Regions from separate parts of the Paenibacillus sp. GL_099_B genome, predicted to be linked through region 1. Evidence: riboswitches for the same ligand, from Rfam matches in the RefSeq annotation. Region 1 holds a riboswitch; the other holds the start of a gene.

What was found. Region 1 has a riboswitch for glycine ahead of gcvT (glycine cleavage system aminomethyltransferase GcvT). Riboswitches for the same ligand answer to the same signal wherever they lie in the genome.
Region 2: it holds a riboswitch for glycine, as region 1 does, so the genes downstream of both, sdaAB (L-serine ammonia-lyase, iron-sulfur-dependent subunit beta) here and gcvT (glycine cleavage system aminomethyltransferase GcvT) in region 1, are expected to answer to the same signal.

The regions. Positions count from the first base shown of each region.
Region 1 covers NZ_CM174430.1:5,533,700-5,543,629, reverse strand. Annotated here, with positions in the region: gene gcvPA (aminomethyl-transferring glycine dehydrogenase subunit GcvPA) at 1-358, opposite strand, end outside; gene gcvT (glycine cleavage system aminomethyltransferase GcvT) at 355-1,491, opposite strand; glycine riboswitch at 1,686-1,786, opposite strand; glycine riboswitch at 1,790-1,912, opposite strand; gene gcvH (glycine cleavage system protein GcvH) at 2,260-2,649, shown strand; gene AC3ITG_RS25155 (PTS mannitol transporter subunit IIBC) at 3,217-4,683, shown strand; gene AC3ITG_RS25150 (BglG family transcription antiterminator) at 4,683-6,788, shown strand; gene AC3ITG_RS25145 (PTS mannitol transporter subunit IIA) at 6,785-7,219, shown strand; gene AC3ITG_RS25140 (mannitol-1-phosphate 5-dehydrogenase) at 7,216-8,367, shown strand; gene AC3ITG_RS25135 (cysteine-rich CWC family protein) at 8,420-8,668, opposite strand; gene AC3ITG_RS25130 (endonuclease MutS2) at 8,761-9,930, opposite strand, start outside.
Region 2 covers NZ_CM174430.1:483,442-493,371, reverse strand. Annotated here, with positions in the region: gene sdaAA (L-serine ammonia-lyase, iron-sulfur-dependent, subunit alpha) at 246-1,190, opposite strand; gene sdaAB (L-serine ammonia-lyase, iron-sulfur-dependent subunit beta) at 1,180-1,869, opposite strand; glycine riboswitch at 1,981-2,122, opposite strand; glycine riboswitch at 2,127-2,250, opposite strand; gene AC3ITG_RS02385 (MFS transporter) at 2,588-3,685, opposite strand; gene AC3ITG_RS02380 (phosphotransferase enzyme family protein) at 3,715-4,806, opposite strand; gene pstB (phosphate ABC transporter ATP-binding protein PstB) at 5,034-5,789, opposite strand; gene pstA (phosphate ABC transporter permease PstA) at 5,802-6,689, opposite strand; gene pstC (phosphate ABC transporter permease subunit PstC) at 6,692-7,600, opposite strand; gene AC3ITG_RS02360 (phosphate ABC transporter substrate-binding protein PstS family protein) at 7,743-8,666, opposite strand; gene AC3ITG_RS02355 (arsenic transporter) at 9,419-9,930, opposite strand, start outside.

The DNA of each region.
Region 1 (9,930 bases):
GAAACTCGAAAATCGCCTGCAATTCTCCTTGGCTGATCTCGGGTTGATAAGGTGTATAGGCTGTATAGAACTCGGAACGGGAGATGACATGATTAATGACGGAGGGAACGTGGTGATCATAAATGCCTGCACCCAGGAAACTGGCGTGTGTCTCGAAGTTGGCATTCGCTCCCGCTAGCTTCGACATATGACGTGTCAGTGCGTATTCATCCAGTTTGGAGGAAATAGGCAGTTCGCCCTGATAGCGAATCTCCTGTGGAATGTCATGGAACAGATCCTCAATCGTTTCCACACCGATGGTTGCCAGCATGGCACTCTGATCCTGCTCGGTCATGGGAATGTAGCGATGCTTGCTCATGCTTGATCAGCTCCTTGAGTAGGTGTCTTTGGCGCACGTGTCCGTTTATGAAATGGGGTCTTCACGACCTCGGCTTTCAGTTTCTTGCCACGAATCTCAATCTCCAGCGGGGTACCCAGTGCAGCATATTTACTGTCAATCAAGGCCAGCCCCAGATTGCGTTTCAATGTAGGCGATTGGGTGCCTGTGGTCACTTCACCAATCTGCACGCCTTCGGCGTAAATCGGATAATGGGGGCGGGGAATGCCCCGTTCCAGCACTTCGATGCCGACCAGCTTGCGGGCAGGCCCATCATTTTTTTGCTGCAACAAGGCTTCATGTCCGATAAACGGTCCGGCATTTAGCTTCACAAACATGCCAACGCCAGCCTCCAGCGGTGAGATGGTTGAAGACAATTCCTGTCCATACAGGGGAAGCTTAGCTTCAAAACGCAGGGTATCCCGGGCACCCAGTCCTGTCGGAACGAGTCCGTGACCTTCTCCCGCTTGCATCAATCCGTTCCAGACCTCAGCAGCTTGTTCCGCAGGAACATAGAGCTCAAAGCCATCTTCACCCGTATATCCGGTGCGGGATAACAACAATGTAACACCACATACCTTCGCATTTGCCACAAAGCGGAAAGGCTCAATGGAAGACACATCGGTGTCTGTCACCGTTCTGAGAATATCTACAGCCAGAGGACCTTGGAGGGCGAGCAGCGCCGTTTGATCCGAATCATTGGTCATTGTTACGCCTGGCGTCATATGCTGTTGCAGCCATGCCCAGTCCTTGTCGATGTTGGAGGCGTTAACTACCAGCATATAATGCTGGTCTTTCAATTTATAGATCAGCAGATCATCGACCACGCCGCCATCCGGATAACACATTAACGTGTATTGGGCCTGACCGGGAACGATTGTTGTTACATCATTGGTGGTCATGTGCTGTAAAAAAGCTTCTGCGTGTTCACCTTGTACGGTGAATTCGCCCATGTGGGATACATCAAATAATCCGGCACGTTCTCGCACCGCTTCATGCTCTTTCTGAATTCCGCTGAATTGCACAGGCAGCTCCCAGCCGCCAAAATCAATGCATCGTACGCCTTCATATTGCTGATAGAGTGGAAAGAGTGGGGTTCTAAGCAAATCGGACATCCAATCACCTCGTCATGGGCCGTCAACCGGCCGAGTGTATAACCATGGATCAATGAATTTGGCATCATATTTTATAAAAGAAGGTAAGGACGCTATAAGGCAGCGCCGCTCTATAACCTGTTTTCGTTTTTTTGGGAAAAAGGAAAAGGACAGGCCAAAGAATCGGCATGCCAGAAGCACGCTGTATTCTTAGGCTCTGTCCTTGGTACCTGAGAGTTACCCCGCCGCCTGATGCAGCAAGTTTCCCCTTGGGTGATCATAACGCCCACACAGGGCGAATAGATGCTCTCCAGAGTTGCGTCCCGTAAAAGTCCTTTTGCCTGAGAGATTCACCTCCGCTTGTCGGTGGTTTACTCCTTCGGCGTTACCGCATGTACACCCTGATTCGGGTGTCAAGGGTAATCTCTCCCTTTACATTCATCCGCGGGTATTGCATAGACCAATTAAACACATTTACTACTCTCATTAAAGCCTGAATCGTCTATTGATGTCAAGAACGATATCATAGAAATGAATAAAAAATCCGAATGATATTTTCAATTCACTTCACAACGTTCGTCTATTTATAAAGAGTGCGCTTACTTTTCTAATATTCACCATTATATGTAGGGAGGGTCCATTTGAGTTACAGGCATATAAGGAAGAAAAACAAATAAATTGTGAGGTATCTTGACATTTGAATCGAAAATATCATACGCTATGTTCTGGGAAAAAGGTTAAGGTCAAAGAAACGCATGCACTCATTAATGAAAAGCGAGGCGGATATCGATGAGCGAATTGAAAAGTGATTTCCTGTACAGTGAAGAGCACGAATGGGTGCAGACCGTAGGGGAGGATACCGTACGTATTGGTATTACCGAGTTCGCGCAGCATCAGCTGGGTGACATTGTGTTTGTGGAATTGCCTGACCTTGAATCGGATGTAAAAGCGGAAGACGGCATTGGAACGATTGAATCCGTCAAAACCGTTTCGGATTTGTTTTCTCCTGTCAGTGGAACGATTATTGCTGTGAATGATGCATTGCAGGATTCCCCGGAGCTGGTTAACAACTCCCCATATAAGGAAGGCTGGATGATTGAAATTCGTGTTGAGGGCGACCTGACAGCAGCACTTTCCACATTGATGAATGCGGATGCGTATCGTAAACATACGGAATAATATTAAGGTGCAAATTTCCGCTAGATACGGAGTTTCAGCTTGATGGAAAAGTCCGTTTAACGTAATAAAAATGAATCGATTGATTATAGATCCGGATGGTGATACAGCTCATTCGGAGAATACTTAGGCGCAATTGCCTCACCTGGGACAGGGTGAGGTAATTGCGCTTTTTTTCGTTGTTAACTGATGAATGGGATGGAATGAATATCAATCTAACGTGTTTCATCATTATTTCTAATTGAGATAGAAACAGCTCATTTAAATAGAATAAATTTACAATTTCATTTGTCATTAAAATGGGGCATTTCGTGGGTATGATACATGAAAGGGAATAACAGGTTCCAATCCATATACAGGTGTAAATAAGGAACAATCCTTTAAATTTAAATCTTGTCATCAACGTTCATGACGGAAGTAGGTTTTCATTTCGTTGTAGAAGATACCGTTTTCATTTACGATATGGTTGTAAATTAAAGATTTATTGCAGATTTGTACCTTCGTTCGTCTGGATCATCGTTGTCAAAATTCAGTGGAATCAAGGTTTAATATGTTGAGGAGGTTTTCAATATGAGTTCAGTGGACGCAAAGTCCGAAAAAAGCGGAGGAATACGGGTCGGCGTTCAGAAGTTTGGACGTTTCCTAAGCGGTATGGTTATGCCGAACATGGGTGCATTTATCGCCTGGGGTCTGATTACGGCATTGTTCATTCCAAAAGGATGGTTCCCTAACGCAGATTTTGCATTGCTGGTTGATCCAATGATCAAATATTTGCTGCCTTTGCTTATCGGTTACACAGGCGGTACCATGGTACACGGCCAACGTGGTGGTGTAGTCGGTGCGATCATGACCATCGGGGTTATTGTCGGCAGTGACATTCCAATGTTTCTTGGTGCTATGATAGCCGGACCATTGGGTGCCTGGGTCATTAAGAAATTTGACAAAGCTGTCGATGGCAAAATTAAATCAGGGTTTGAGATGCTGGTTAACAACTTCTCCGCTGGTATTATTGGTGGGATTTTGGCCCTTCTAGCCCTTAAAGGCATCGGGCCTTTCGTTGAAGCGATTAGCAAGGTGTTGTCAGCCGGGGTAGAAGCTTTGATGAATGCTGGTCTTCTCCCGCTGGTCAATCTGATCATTGAGCCAGGAAAAGTATTATTCCTGAACAATGCGATCAACCATGGGATTCTGACACCAATTGCTACGGATCAAGCAAGAGAATTGGGTCAATCCGTATTATTTATGCTTGAATCCAATCCAGGACCTGGACTCGGCATTTTGCTGGCATACTGCTTCTTCGGTCGCGGATCTGCCAAGTCTTCCGCTCCAGGTGCTGTAATCATCCATTTCTTTGGCGGGATTCACGAGATTTATTTCCCTTACATTCTGATGAGACCGATACTGATTCTGGCTGCGATGGCTGGTGGTGTAGCGGGTACATTGACCTTTATGCTAACTGGAGCTGGTTTGGTTTCAGCACCGTCACCGGGAAGTATCATTGCTTACTCGTTGTTAACACCTAGGGGTGGATACCTTGGCATGTTTGCAGGGGTAGCCGTAGCTGCGATCATCTCGTTCCTCGTAGCATCCATACTGCTCAAAACAGGTAAACAGAAGGACGAGGAAGATCTGGATAGTGCTTCCAACCGCATGAAAGATATGAAAAATCAGGGCAAAACGGGCAACCTCACCGTTGATAAAGACAATCGTGAAGCTGACCGTGCAGCCGATATTGCTTCTTCGGCAGTAAAAACGGATATCAATAAAATTGTATTCTCCTGTGATGCAGGTATGGGTTCGAGTGCCATGGGGGCCTCGATTCTGCGGAAGAAAATGAAGGCAGCCGGTGTGGATATCGCTGTAACCAACACGGCGATCAGTGAGATTCCACAAGATGCCGACATCGTCATCACACAGAAAACATTAACTGACCGGGCCAAATCCGTGGCTCCAAATGCAGAGCATATTTCCATCGATAACTTCCTGAAGAGTCCTGAATATGAGGCACTGGTGGAGCGCCTCAAATCCGACTCCTGATGAGTAATATTACAAGGAGACAGCGTGAGATCGTGGAGTTCCTGCTGGAGCATCCTCATGAGGTAACTGCTGGCGATATAGCTGTTGCGGTCAAAGTAAGCACTCGTACCGTACATCGAGAGTTGCAGATGATTGAACAATGGCTTGAGCCCCTTGGCATGAGATTGGAAAAAAAATCGGGAACCGGGGTTCGAATTGATCCCGGTTCCGATGATTTGGCCGTATTGCGTCAACAACTTGAGCTTAACGAATATGTGGAGTTTACGCCCGAAGAGCGTAAACTCTTCATGCTTTGTATTTTGCTGGATGAATCCGAGCCTGTGAAGCTGCTTGCATTGGCCTCAGATTTGAAGGTAACCGTGTCTACGGCAAGCAATGATCTGGACGATCTGGAGCCACGCATTCAGCTGGCAGGATTGAAACTGGTTCGCAGGCGCGGATATGGGGTCAAGATCAATGGAAGCGAGCTGGCTCATCGCATGGCTATTTCCACGCTCGCTCTTGAATATCTGGATGAATCCGATTTGTTCGGTAGACAAGCGGAGCAGGGAGTTTCCAAAGTAAACAGCAAACTTCTGGAAATGATAGGGCATGAAGATGTACTTACGGTCGAAAATGCATTATGGCAGCCGGATATTGAGTGGTTGGAAAATATCCCGGAACGTCAATACATGAAGCTGTTGATCCAATTGTCTGTAGCGGTTGTGCGGATTCGCAAAGGCTTTGGAATAGGTCGGGGCACACAACAGGACAATAAAGACGTTGGAATGCCTCTGCAAGGTGAGCGGAAGGTGCCGGAATATTTAGCTTCCAGACTGTGCGGTGTTCTATCTGCCCAGCTTGGGCTGGAGTTTGTGGGCCAGGAGCAGGCTTATTTTCACAGGCTGCTGATTGAAATCGAGCAATCGATTCATTCCTCGCGTTTGCTGCCCATAGACGATCTGGTCTTACTCGACATGGTGCGTTCTCTCACAGATCGAATGCAGGAGAAAACTCATTATTCGTTCCATGAGGATCGCCTGCTCCGTGAAGGTCTGATTGCCCATATGGAGCCGGTGCTGGAACGAATGGATGGGCGGCAGCTCATCCGTAATCCGTTACTTCAGCAGATTCGCAAGGATTATGAATCACTGTTTGAGGATGTAAAGAAAGCAGTGCGAGAGGCTTGGTCCAATACGGATGTGCCGGATGAGGAAATCGGGTTTTTGGTAATGCACTTCGGTGCTTCCATTGAACGGCTGCGGGTGTTGAAGCGTGAAATCAGGGCTGTCGTCGTCTGTACGAGCGGGATCGGATCTTCACGGATGTTATCGAGCCGTTTGTCCAAGGAAATTCCCGAAATTCGGATTGTGGACAGCGTGTCCTGGTATGAAGCCGCACGTATTCCGAAGACGGAATATGATCTGGTTCTCTCTACCGTGGATCTGCCAATGGATAAACATCAATACTACAAGGTGAGCCCACTGCTGACGGCAGAAGAAAGTGAACGTTTAAGGCACTTCATCAGGACAACGACGCTTCAGCGGGAACATAGTCCCCCACCTGAAGCAGGTTCAAGGACAACAGGACGGGTTTCCGATCCAGTTGGATTGGAAGCCACACTGATTGAAATCGTACAGATTATTGGCAAGTTTCAGGTGTTCCCGCTGGATAATCAGGATATCGGATTTTTGGAAACGGCCTACGCCATGTGCAACGTTTTGCATCAATCCGGTGTGTTGAATAATCCAGAAGAGATTGCCAGGCTGCTGGAGGAGCGTGAAGCGGTTGGAAGCCAGAAAATTCCCGGGACTTCCCTCGCTTTGTTTCATACACGCAGTGATGGCATTCACAGTCCTTCAATTACGCTGTTCCAATTGACAGAGCCGCTTCTACGCACTTCGGAAGACCCGGCAGGTGTCAGCCATGTGCTCTTGATGCTTGGACCCAGACAGTTATCGAAGGAAAGTTTGGAGGTACTGAGTGAGATCAGTGCACTATTATTGCAGGAAGAAATGATTGCATTACTTGAAAAAGGCAACCGGGATGATCTTATTCATTACTTATCCCAAGAGCTTGCGGGATTTTACCGCAGCAAAACCGAAATTGGAGGTATTCAAACATGAGTGTGTTAACTAAAGATAAAGTCATCATGAATGCAACGGCTCAGGACAAATACGAAGCAATTCGTATGGCAGGTCAAATTTTGAAAGATGCGGGACATATCACCGCTGAATACATTGACAAAATGCTGGAGCGTGAAGAGATTGTCTCCACGTACGTCGGCAACGGACTTGCGATTCCACATGGCACGAAGGAATCCAAATCATTCATTTTGTCCACAGGTATATCGGTCATTCAGTTCCCGCAAGGTGTTGATTTTGGGGAAGAGAAAGCGTATATGGTAATTGGTATCGCTGCTCAGGGCGGAGAACATATGGAGATCCTGACCAGCATCGCAGTCATCTGCGCCGAGGAAGAAAACATGGAAGCTTTGCGTCATGCTCAAACTGCTGAAGAAGTCATCACTATTTTGGAAAGTGAAATGGAACTATGAAGGCCCTTCACTTTGGAGCAGGTAATATTGGACGTGGCTTTATCGGATTGATTCTGTCCCGTGCAGGCTACAATGTCGTTTTCTCGGACGTTAACCAGGAGCTGGTTAAGGCTCTAGAGCAGCGTGGAGAGTACACGGTTGAACTGGCTAACGAGGCCAAGGATCTGGAGACAGTTACCGGTGTGAGTGCGATCGATGGCACTAATCTGGATACCGTAGCCCAGAACGTTGCAGAAGCTGAACTGATCACAACCGCAGTAGGTGTGGGGATTTTGAAACATATTGCTCCCGGTATTGCCAAAGGACTTACGTCCAGACTTGGAACGGGTGATGTCTTCCAGCCCCTTCACATTATTGCCTGTGAAAATGCAATTGGAGCCAGCACTCAGCTGAAAGAACATGTATATGGTCTGCTTGATGAGCGTACTCGCCTGCTTGCGGATCAGTACGTGTATTTCCCGGACTCTGCCGTAGATCGGATTGTGCCGATTCAGCATCATGAAGATCCATTGCATGTACAGGTAGAGCCTTTCTATGAATGGGTTGTTGACCGTTCACAAATGGCTCCTGCTTTCAAACCGGTTGAGGGTATAATGTATGTGGATGATCTGGAGCCTTATATCGAACGGAAGCTGTTTACCGTAAATACTGGACACTGTATTGCCGCTTATATTGGATATGTGAACGGGTTTGATACAATTCAGAAGGCTATTGCCGATGAAAAAGTCAAATCCATCGTATACGGTGCCTTGCAGGAAACCGGAGCAGTTTTGGTGAAGCGTTTTGGATTCAATGCCGATGATCATCAGTTGTACATTGCCAAAATATTGGAACGGTTCGTTAACCCGCACCTGACGGATGAGGTAACACGTGTAGGACGTTCTCCACTGCGGAAACTGTCCCCGAATGACCGTCTGGTTCGCCCAGCTCTCCAGGCTTACGAGTATGGAACGGAGACAACACATTTGGCAATGGGCATGGCCGCTGCCTGCAAGTTCGACATTTCCGAAGACCCGGAAGCGGTAGAACTCCAGACTACGATCCAGCAAAAAGGGATTGAAGCAGCACTCAGCCAGTATACGTCCATGGATGAGAGTCATCCTGTACTGAAGCAGGCTGTAGCGCATTATCAACAACTGCAGAAGTAACGGTCTGTATTTCAATACAACATCATATCGATAGAAGAAGAGCCTCACAGGGTTAACTGTGGGGCTCTTTATTTTGCTCTGTCTTCTTTTTATACGTATCCAGACATGCCTCGCAGATGCAGGACTTCCTTCGCTGTTCTGCCGGAATGGGGTCAAATACCCCTTCTGGGAACACAGCCCGGTTACACCAGCATTCTGAATGAGGACGACCAGCGGCATAGGAGCAGCCATTGGCCTCCCCACACAAAGGACATACAAGAACTTCTGGAGTGACTTTGTTTGTATCTTGCTCAACAGACATACGAGTCTTCCTTCCCCCATGAATTTCAAACCACGAACGATCGATAGGTTTATTAAAGTGTAGCAACTCAACCCATTATATCAATCCTGTGGTTATTCTTCAGGGGGCAATTCAATCTTCAGTCCTTCCACATGCTTGCGACTCATCAGTTTGCGTTTCTTACGGTTCTCTTTGGTCTCCAGCACAATGTCGAGGTCATAGTCACCCGGATATAGTTCATCTGCGGAGATGTGCAGAGTTAGACGTTTCTTGTGAATTTTGACTTTACGTCCGCGCAGCATGACTCCGATATTTCCGCGACTGTCCTCCAGATCACACACAATGCCTGACTGGTTCAGATAGGCTGCATAGACGCGATCCCCTTTTCGGAATACTTTGGCAGGGGAAGTGGGTTCTAATGTTACAGGCCGATCAGATTGCTTTCTTGTTCCAGTTTGTATGGACGGGCTGACAGGTTGAACTGTCTTCCTTGCTTTATACAAGTGTTTTTGTTCAGCCATGCTGTTTGTTTGCGATGACGACGAATTCACATTGGGCACGGATGGACTAAAGCTGGAAGAGACACTTTGCGAGACACCCTGATCTGAAATGAGCTTGGATCGCTCAATAATGCGTTGTGGCATACCAAGTTTCAGTGCAATGGAATAGGCATAGCTGTCCCCGGCTTCTCCGATCCGCAATCGATAAAGAGGTTGAAGAGAGACCGTATCGAATTCCATTCGTGCATTCTCAAAGCCAGGCGTGGCTGCTGCAAAATGTTTGATTTCCCCAAAATGGGTGGTGGCGATAACGGTAGCTCCGCGGCTGTGTAGCTCCTCCAGCATGGCGATGGAGAGTCCCACTCCCTCACCGGGGTCGGTACCAGAGGCCATCTCATCAATAAGCACAAGTGTCGATGAATCGGCTTGCTCCAGAATGCCAATCATGTTGCGAATATGTGCAGAAAAGGTACTAAGTGCTTGCTCCAGGCTCTGTCCATCGCCGATATCAACAGCGACTTCATGATATACGGCCATCTCGCCATCTTCAGCGACAGGGACAAGCAGGCCGGATTGCATCATCAATGTGAGCAGGCCCAATGTTTTGAGCGCAACCGTTTTACCACCCGTATTCGGCCCTGTAATGATTAGTGAGGAATACGTTTGACCAATTGCAAAATCAAGCGGAACCATGGATGCACCCATAAACGGATGGCGGGCATTATGAAGTTGAACCCGTCCATTGGCATTGACACGTACAGTCCGTCCGTCCATGGTCGCCGC
Region 2 (9,930 bases), 2.0 Mb from region 1:
CCTTAATTTGTATAACTTATTCTCGGTCCTATATATCTTGTTGATATATAACAATACATAATATATCTAATCGATATATAAACGTCAATACCTTTTTATTTTTCTTGTTGGAACAACAAAAAAGCCGATACGCTTCTTCTTCAGGAAGAATTCGTATCGGCTTTTTTATAATAATGGGAGCAGATCATTACCGTTAATGATCCAAGTTCCACGAATTAAATTCAGTTCTTGTTCGTTCATGGATGTTATGCCTTGGCTTCTGGTTCATTTTCAGCAGGAGACTCAGCTTCAATCTCAGGCTCCGCACGCTTCGCCTTTGGTTTAGCAAGCTTCTCCATCATTTTCCGTCCTGTCGGTGTTTGGGCAAGCCCACCTTGGGCCGTTTCACGGTGCCTGCTCGGCATCGCACTGCCCACTTCCAGCATGACATCAATGACTTCGTCAGAAGGAATGGCACTTCGTACCCCGGCCAGCGCCATGTCGGCCGCAGCCAAAGCGGTTACGGCACCCAGTCCGTTACGGACGATGCACGGAATTTCCACGAGGCCTGCGACAGGATCGCAGATAAGGCCCAATGTGTTTTTTAACGCGAGACCTACCGCATGAACCACTTGCTCCGGCGTTCCTCCACGCAGCTCCACCATAGCTCCAGCGGCCATGCCGATGGCAGAACCCACTTCAGCCTGACAGCCGCCCTCGGCACCGGAGATAAATGAATTGTTGGCAATGACGTAACCGATCGCTCCCGCACAGAACAGACCGTTCACCAGATGCTCGTCACTCCAGCCAAAACGCTCCTGGGAGCTGATAAACACACCCGGAATGATGCCGCAAGAACCGGCTGTCGGTGTCGCTACGATCCGGCCCATGGAGGCATTCACTTCCGATACACAAAGGGCATACGCCATGGCCAGTGCAGAAGCATCTCCAGAACAAGTCTCACCTTTACGAATGTACTCAGCCATTTTTTTGCCGTCTCCGCCAGTCAAGCCGCTGCGTGATGTTGTATCTTCTGTTAGCCCTTTGTGTACAGCTTCCTTCATCACCTGATAGTAATCCGACATCTGCCGCACAACATCCACTTCCGAGATATTCGTCTCCTGAACCTGCTCTTCGATCATCAGCTCGGCAATGGTCTTGGACTCTGCTGTACAGATGGTATTCAGTTCATGTAGATGTTTAAACCGCATCAGGCTCGACCCCTCTCTTCAAATCAATCACGCGAATGTCCAGCATATGATCCAGCGACCGCAGACGGTTCAACATCTCAGGATTCGGCACACCATCCATCTCCATCGCTGTCAGTGCTTCACCATCCCGGGCTTTCCGATCCACTTGCATGTACCCGATGTTCACCCCGGACGAACTGATGGTGGAGGTTACCGAAGCGAGCACCCCTGCTTTGTCCGAATGGCGAAGTACAAGTGTGGGGAACTCTCCGCTGATCTGTACACGAAAATCATTCAATGCATGCACCGATACACTACCACCGCCGATGGAAGCACCGATTAGTGAACATTGACGGTCTCCGTGCCATAGTTCAATCTTGACCGTATTCGGATGAGGAGCAGGCAGGCCGCTTGTGAAAAACTCTACCTCCATACCCGCTTCCTCTGCATATTGTTCTGCATCCGGTATACGTGGGTCATCAGTCACATAATCAAGCAGGCCACCGATCAACGCAAGATCCGTACCATGCCCCTGATACGTATCAGCAAACGAGCCGTATAGAGTTAATCGAGCGCGTTCAGGCGTGCATCCCAGCCACTGACGGGCAATTCGCCCCAATCTTGCCGCTCCAGCCGTATGTGAACTTGATGGACCTGTCATGGACGGACCAATAATTGAAAAAACATCTTTAAAACGCATCGCAAACCCTCCATTTATAATCGTCATTTTCATCCAGACGTACACCCATAATGTTCCTTTATTACTGAATGATGACATGAGAAAAGGACAGAAGAAGGCCCTAGGCCCTCTCTCTGTCCTCGATACCTGAGAGTTTCATGATAAGCAGCGCGGCGAATCGATGCATTCCTGTATTCACAGGTGATGTCACCCTGCACACCGTGCTGCTTGACCATATACCCCTTGGGTGGCGCAGTTCGCGCACTCTCCAGAGTTGCGTCCAACGATGGTACATTTACCTGAGAGATTAACCGCTGCGCCGGGTGCGTAGCAGCTTGCTCCTTCGGTGCCCGACAGCTGCCATTTTACTCGACAAGCTCAGGTCTCTCCCGCTCGCTATCATTCGCTGTATGGAACCATTCTGATTTTGTACCAGAACGATAATTGAAGTTTTTAATACTTTCTCATTAAGATTAATCGACCGGAAGATCAGTGTCAACAAACTTAACGATTTCTTTGCGAATATTTGCTTTTTACCATTTTATACACAAGATAAACTAACGAATTGTAAACTTTCATCACATGAATGTGTTAATGCGTTTCATCTCGAAAGCGTATACATTGTTCATTTTCTATTAGCCAATATCTGTGTTTAATACTATCTATGTTATGTTCCACAGAACGGTTCGGGTATTCAGGCAACCATTATTCTGTACTAGAATTGTTGTGTTTCTGCTTGTCACCCCACCATCGCCTTAGGCTTCGCCGGTTCATCGTAATACCTGCTTCGGGAAGGAAGCATACTCGTCACCAATCCCAACGCAGCCAGCAGCATAACCCCAGATACAACTGTATATACCATACGAAGTGACAACTGCTCTGCCACTACCCCTGCAATCAAAATGGAAGCCACCTGCAGCAGACTTAACACAAGTCCAAGTACACTACTCATTCGCCCCATCAGATCGACAGGGATATTATTTTGATAAAAGTTAACCAGGCCCGTATTCGCCAGTGCCGAGCACAGACCGAGCAGAATAAAGGCAACCGCCGCCAGCTCAAACGAGAATGAACGGGAGAAAAGAAAATAATCCAGCGACATGCCGACTACCAGAATAATCTGGAACAGGGCATATATACCGACCACGTAGCCCGACTTCCGGCTAAAGCTCAGTACAGCTCTCCAATCCTGGGCAACCATCTGAGGGGTCAGTCTGCTGCCTGTCCCTATATTCTGTTCTCCAATGCCCAGTTTGGGAAGAAACATTAGAATCAACGCAGAAGCAACAAAGGAAACCGCATTGGCATAAATGGCTGCCGCCGGAGATAGATAAATCAGCATCACTCCTGCAACTGCTGGGCCGGTAATAAATGCCCCTGAGCTGATCAGGGCTTGTAGGGAATTGAAGCGCTTGCGCCGTTCAGCAGGTACCAACCGGGTAATGTATACCTGAGAGGAAGGGACAAATATAGATGAAGACATGCTGATCAAAAACATCACTGCGTACATCATCCATAGGCTGGACATCAGTGGGAGCGCCGCCACCAACAATGCCCGTAGCATATCAGCACCAATCATCAGCTGTCGCTGATCATAACGATCAATCAGGCTGCCTGACCAAAACTTAGTGCACACCGAAGCAATCGGCGAGATAATCCACAACCCTGCGACTGCCGCTGGAGACTGTGTCATATTCAATACCATCAGGTTAATCGCCACAATATATATGAAATCACCCAGATTGGATATGCCCACTCCGCTAAGTAGCAATCCGGCATGCTTCCAGCCACCAGACTGCCCCTTCGATGCAACTCTCTTTGCACGAATGTTCTTCATAGCGCTACCCACCCACTAGAAATCACAAATTATAACTCATAGAAAATACTCTCGTTCTGTACATATGGTCTACAAAATTTGCTGCATATAAGAGGCATTCGCTCTTTCATCCATTCGTACCTGGACTCATTCTCCATCTGAAATGCAAAATAGCCGAACGTAAAAATCAGCATGAATCCTTCCATTAACCGAATATCACGCTTCGTCAGTGGTCCTGTCTGCTCCGTATATCCCGATAGGAAGACATCCCGTTCCTCCCGATTGAAAATCGTAGCCGCACCTCCGGCATCAAAGAGATAGTAGCCATACCCGTATAAACAAAAATCAATCATAGATATGCCCTGATCCGTCACTAGCAGATTGCCGCGGGTAATATCTCCGTGTATTACTCCCCATGTCTCGGCATTCTGCGGATACGTTTCGAGTTGCCCGTTAATGTTCTCAAACGTCTCACGAATCAGATCGAAATCTTCAGGAGTAAAGATGCCACGTCTAACGCCTTCCTCCAATTGCTCCAACATGACCAGATTCTCTTTGATCGAGCCATAGGCTGGTCTTACTCCCGTTTGCTCTAAGGCAGGGCTATCGTTATATATATCTGAGATGATCGCCTTATCAGCGTGCTGTTCACGGTCATTCGTCTGCTGCCCGCTTTCAGACTTCAGTGAACCCACCTGTGGCTCAGGAGCTCCCGTTGGTCGTCGTCCATATTGGTGCAACGTCTGCAACTGTACGCCCAAATCATGAATCTGCGCTGTTGTCAGACGTTCTCCCTGCTTAATATCCCTGCCCTCAATCCATTCCAGAACAGTACAACAGATCTCTTCTCCTGCTTCGTCCAACCAGACGGTGACCCACTCATCCGATGTATTTCGCACAGGTATCTGCACTCGCAATGGGCTGGTAGCCCGTAATTCATAAAGTAGATTCATCTCTGCTTCAAGTGCAGGTCGTGTATGCTGGATGCCCGTCATGCTTGCAAAAGCGGCTTTATGTATACGCAATAGGTATTTCTGTCCGGTTGATTCATCAACCACCTGATACGTTAGATTTTCATTATGTCGGATAAAGGAAATTGCAGGCTTTTCTATGGAATAATGCGAGATAATTTCATTTGCCATGGTGTCATGGGAAATCTTATGGGTAGTTATGATCTACATCTCCTTCTCTTATCAAATTAAAGGTAGCGTTTACAAATATCGTAGCATGATTGTTTTTACTTTGGCAAACTATTCCAAATACGTGCTTATGTAAAAAAGCATAACCCCCGAACTGCATCGCCCGGGTGCTATGCTTCCTTCTATCTCTATAAATCTATCTAGATCTCATACTCCATCCAATATAACAATTAACCGAAACGTCCCATAATATATTCTTGTGTCAGACGATTGTCCGGGTTGGTGAAAATATGCTCCGTATCTCCGTGTTCAATCATGCTTCCCAGATAAAAATAAGCTGTATAATCCGAGATGCGTGCCGCCTGCTGCATATTATGGGTAACAATTACGATCCGAAGATCCTTCTTGAGCTCCGAGATCAACTCCTCCACCTTACCCGTTGATACCGGGTCAAGCGCGGATGCCGGCTCATCGAGCAGCAAAATCTGCGGATCAACCGACAACGCGCGGGCGATACAGAGCCGCTGCTGTTGTCCACCCGAAAGGGCCAGGGCAGATTCATTCAGTCTGTCCTTCACTTCGTCCCAGAGCGCAGCGCGGCGCAGGCTTTTTTCCACAATTTCATCCAGTGCCTTCTTGCTCTTGATACCGCGGTAGCGGGGGCCAAACGCGATATTATTGTAAATGGACTTGTGAAAAGGATTCGGCTTCTGCCAAACCATGCCGATCTTCTGGCGAAGCTTGATTACATCTGTGCCCGGCTCATTCAGATCATTGCCATCCATCCAGATATGTCCCTCCGTGCGGGAACCGGCAATCTCGTCGTTCATTCGGTTGAGCGACCGCAGGAATGTGGATTTACCACAGCCGGATGGTCCAATGAGTGCCGTTACACTGGCTTCGGGAAAAGTCAGGCTGATCTGCTTAACTGCCTGAAAATGCCCATAATATATGCTTAACTGTTCCGTACCAAAAGGTATGGCCATATTGGTTCCTCCTTATTTCGAAGCTGTCATGCGGCGGTAAACCACCCGACCGATCCAGCGTGCACTCAGATTGAACGCCAGCACAAGAAGTACAAGCACGGCTGAAGCCCCAGCTGCTACTTCTTTGGAATCTGGGCCAATACCTTCACTGTTTACTTTCCAGATGTGTACGGCCAGCGTCTCTGCCGGACGCAATGGATTGATCGGCGACCTTGGACTCGTTGGATTCCAGTCCGTGAAGTCCAGCGGTGGACTACTCATACCCGCTGTAAACATCAGGGCTGCTGCTTCACCGAAGATACGGCCCGATGCCAGGATCGTACCCGTGATCAAGCTTGGCAATGCCACAGGCAGCAGAATGGAGGTAATAATTTTCCATTTGGACAACCCGAGTGCAAGACCCGCTTCCTTCTGCTCTTTCGGAACGGCCCGGAACGCTTGCTCCGTTGTCCGCACCATAAGCGGAAGATTGAATATAGCCAAGGCCATGGCACCCGATAATAAGGAGAATCCAAGACCAAATGTATTAACAATTAACAAGAGTCCGAACAAACCAATAACGATAGATGGGAACGAGGATAACACTTCGACAACGAGTCGAATAAAACTTGTGATCCGGCCCGGCTTGGCGTACTCAGCCATATAAATACCGCCGCCCCATCCGAGCGGAATCGTAATAATCAAAGTCAGAACAAGCAGGAATATCGAGTTGAATAATTGCGGTCCAATCCCGCCTCCACCTTTGAGCAACTGTGGTGCACTGGTCAGAAAGTGCCAGTTAATCTGCCCAATCCCACGTACCAGAATGAAGCCAAGCAAACCGAGCAAGAGAACAACAATGAACAGGGCCAGAACAACGATAATGGATGTGGCAACTTTATCTACCGTTTTAGCCTTCATTTTCATACCCGGTTCCTCCTTTCAAGCAGGCGAACCAGAATGACGAAGACAAAGGTCATCACCAGCAGGACAAGCGCCATACTCCACAGTGCATTATTATGAACAGATCCCATCGTGGTGTTACCCATACTCAGGGTGATTACACTCGTTAACGTTGAAGCCGATTCGAGCAATGATGTCGGTACATGCGGTGCATTCCCGATGACCATCTGTACGGCAAGAGCTTCACCAAATGCGCGAGCCATACCAAGTACAATCCCTGTCAGCAAAGCTGGAAGAACTGTCGGGATAATGACACGGTAGATCGTTTGCCAACGAGTTGCCCCCAGTGCGTAGGATGATTCACGCAGACCTTTCGGCAGTGCAGACAGTGCATCTGCCATAATGCTTGTTACGGTAGGCAAAATCATAACAGACAGAACCAAACATCCGGCTGCAATCCCGACGCCGGCTCCGCCAAACATACTGCGCAATAAAGGAACGATAACACTGAGACCGATAAACCCGTACACAACGGAAGGAATACCGGACAGCAGCTCAATCGCAGGTTGCAATATCTTTTTACCTTTACCTGGTACAATCTCGGTCATGAAGAGCGCTGCACACAAGCTAAGCGGACTTGCAATCAGAGCTGCAAGCAATGTTGTTATGAATGAACCGGTAATGAACGGCAACGCTCCGTAGGCAGCGGGTTCCCCCGTTGGGTTCCACGTTTTTCCGGATAAAAATTCGCGTAAACTTACGCCATTCTGGAAAAAGGTCGACAAGCCTTTGGACGCTACAAAATAAACGATGGAAAACATGACAACGATCAGGAAAACGACACAAATCGACGTATAGATCCGTCCCGTCCACTCTTCCCAATAATGCTTCTCTCTCAAGGGCCGGCGCGGTTTCAACTTGTTGTTCATTACCGTTCCCCCTTCGGTCTGTTCCATAACAACCATCCTTCTATAGTAGAATTCATGCAAAATATGGGATTATTCCAGAGCAAACCGCGCAAAGAGGCAGGACCTGGGTCCGCCTCTCTCGCTGTATGCGCAAGTTCAAAGATTATTGAGTCACCGTGCCTGCTGCGTCGCGTTTTACTTTCATGCCGGATACTGGGATGTAACCAAGCTCCGTCACGTCGTTTTGTTGAATTTCGTCACTCAGGATGTAGTCGAGGAATGCTTTTGTTGCTGCATCCGGGTCACCTTTGGTGTACATGTGCTCGTAAGCCCATACCGGATAAGTTCCTGCTTCTACGTTCTCAACTGTTGCTTCTACACCTTCGTATTTCAAAACTTGCAGGCTGTCATCCAGGTAGGACAGAGCCAGGTAACCAATTGCGCCCGGCGTTTCAGCTACGAGCTTTTTAACTGTACCGGAGGAATCTTCCTGAATAGAACCTTGGATATCTTCCACTTTTGTTCCCAGTGCAAAGTTCTCGAATGTTGCACGAGTACCGGAGCTGCTAGGACGGTTTACGATAACGATGGCTTGATCTTTACCGCCAACGTCTTTCCAGTTCGTGATTTTACCAGAGAAAATTTCGATCAGTTGTTGCTTCGTCAAATCTTGCACACCTGCATCTTTGTTGCTTACTGGAGCGATTGCTACAACAGCCACTTGGTGGTCTTTCAGTTCGCTTACTTTTGCTGCGTCATCGATTTTCTCTTCTGCAAACACGTCAGAGTTACCGATTGTAGCTTGTCCTTCGGATACTTGCGTCAGACCTGTACCACTACCTCCGCCTTGTACTTGTACCATCACGTTCTTATATTCATCAACTGCCATAAATTTTTGTCCAGCTTGCTCTACCAGAGGTTGCAGTGCTGTTGATCCAACAGCCAGAATGTTACCGCTAAGTTCAGTAGCAGTTTCTCCTGTGGAACCATTGCTTCCCTCTGTACCAGCGTCATTTTTCGATCCGCATGCTGCGAGCACCAGTACGAACGTTAAGGTCATCAAAATGAACGGCAACTTTTTAAACATGTTTTGTTTTCCTCCCCCAAATTAGTGACGGCGATTTGCTTTTATTTTTGTTCACCATCAACTCTTTATTCATTGTAGTTTCGTTATGTCATCTCAAAATCAATGTTTTGTAAACGCAATGTTAAAAATGTTTACTGTGGATTGAAATGAATTTGAGAAAAGCTGCGCTGAATTGGCAGCTCCGGGAACGGACGTTGTTTCAATCCGTATTGTGTCCAGATTTTTATCACATAATGAATAAGTCGCTAATACTTTTGGTTGCCGTTCCGGTTACGGATCGTTCTTCCGATCGCTGTTGTCTCCAAACTTCCTTGATCAACAATTTTAAATGTTAAAGTTTGGAGACAAAGGCGAACGCTTCGCTTCTTCAGAATCGATTCCGTCCCCTCCACTACGTTACGTATTTTATCTACCCATCAAGAACAAATGATAATTTTGATCTTTTCTTATAGGTAAAATCCTTACACAGAATAAGCTTCGCGTTTACACAATCGTTCCGTTCCCTGCGCTGTGTCAGCGCTGGTGTGGTCACAGGCATTTTAATCCTCAGCCTGGGGGAAGATAAAACAAGAAGGCCAGCACTATAGAAGGCTGGCTTTTGTGTACATGCTTTAATGTAGAAAGAGAATTTGTTTCTTCTATAGAAGAAATAAAAAAACTGCCTCATAGCCAGTGGTAGCACCAGCGTATGAGAGCAGCTTTTTACAATAAGTTGGATCATATGATGATTGTTAATGTTAAATGCGATTTTACTAATCCAGAATCCACAGCCACAACGCTAAACTGGCCAAGGTGATTAATAGTGTGGGAATGGTTAAGATTATGCCTGCCTTGAAATAATATCCCCATGTAATCTTTACACCTTTGCGGGACAGCACATGCAGCCACAGTAATGTGGCAAGTGAACCGATCGGCGTCATTTTGGGACCCAGGTCGGAACCAATCACATTGGCATAGATCAGCGCCTCACGCACAATGCCTTCGGTGTGTGCACCCTGAATCGCCAATGCGTTAATTAACACGGTGGGCAGATTGTTCATTACAGATGATAATACCGCTGCGATTACGCCCATCCCCAATGAAGCAACCAACAGACCATGGTCTGCGATGGCATCTAGCCAACGGCTTAGGTGATCGGTTAATCCGGCATTACGCAATCCATACACCACGATATACATGCCCACCGAGAACACGACAATGGACCATGGGGCTTCTTTGATCACGCGTTTCATGTCCACAGCTTCGCTCTTTCTTGCCAATATGG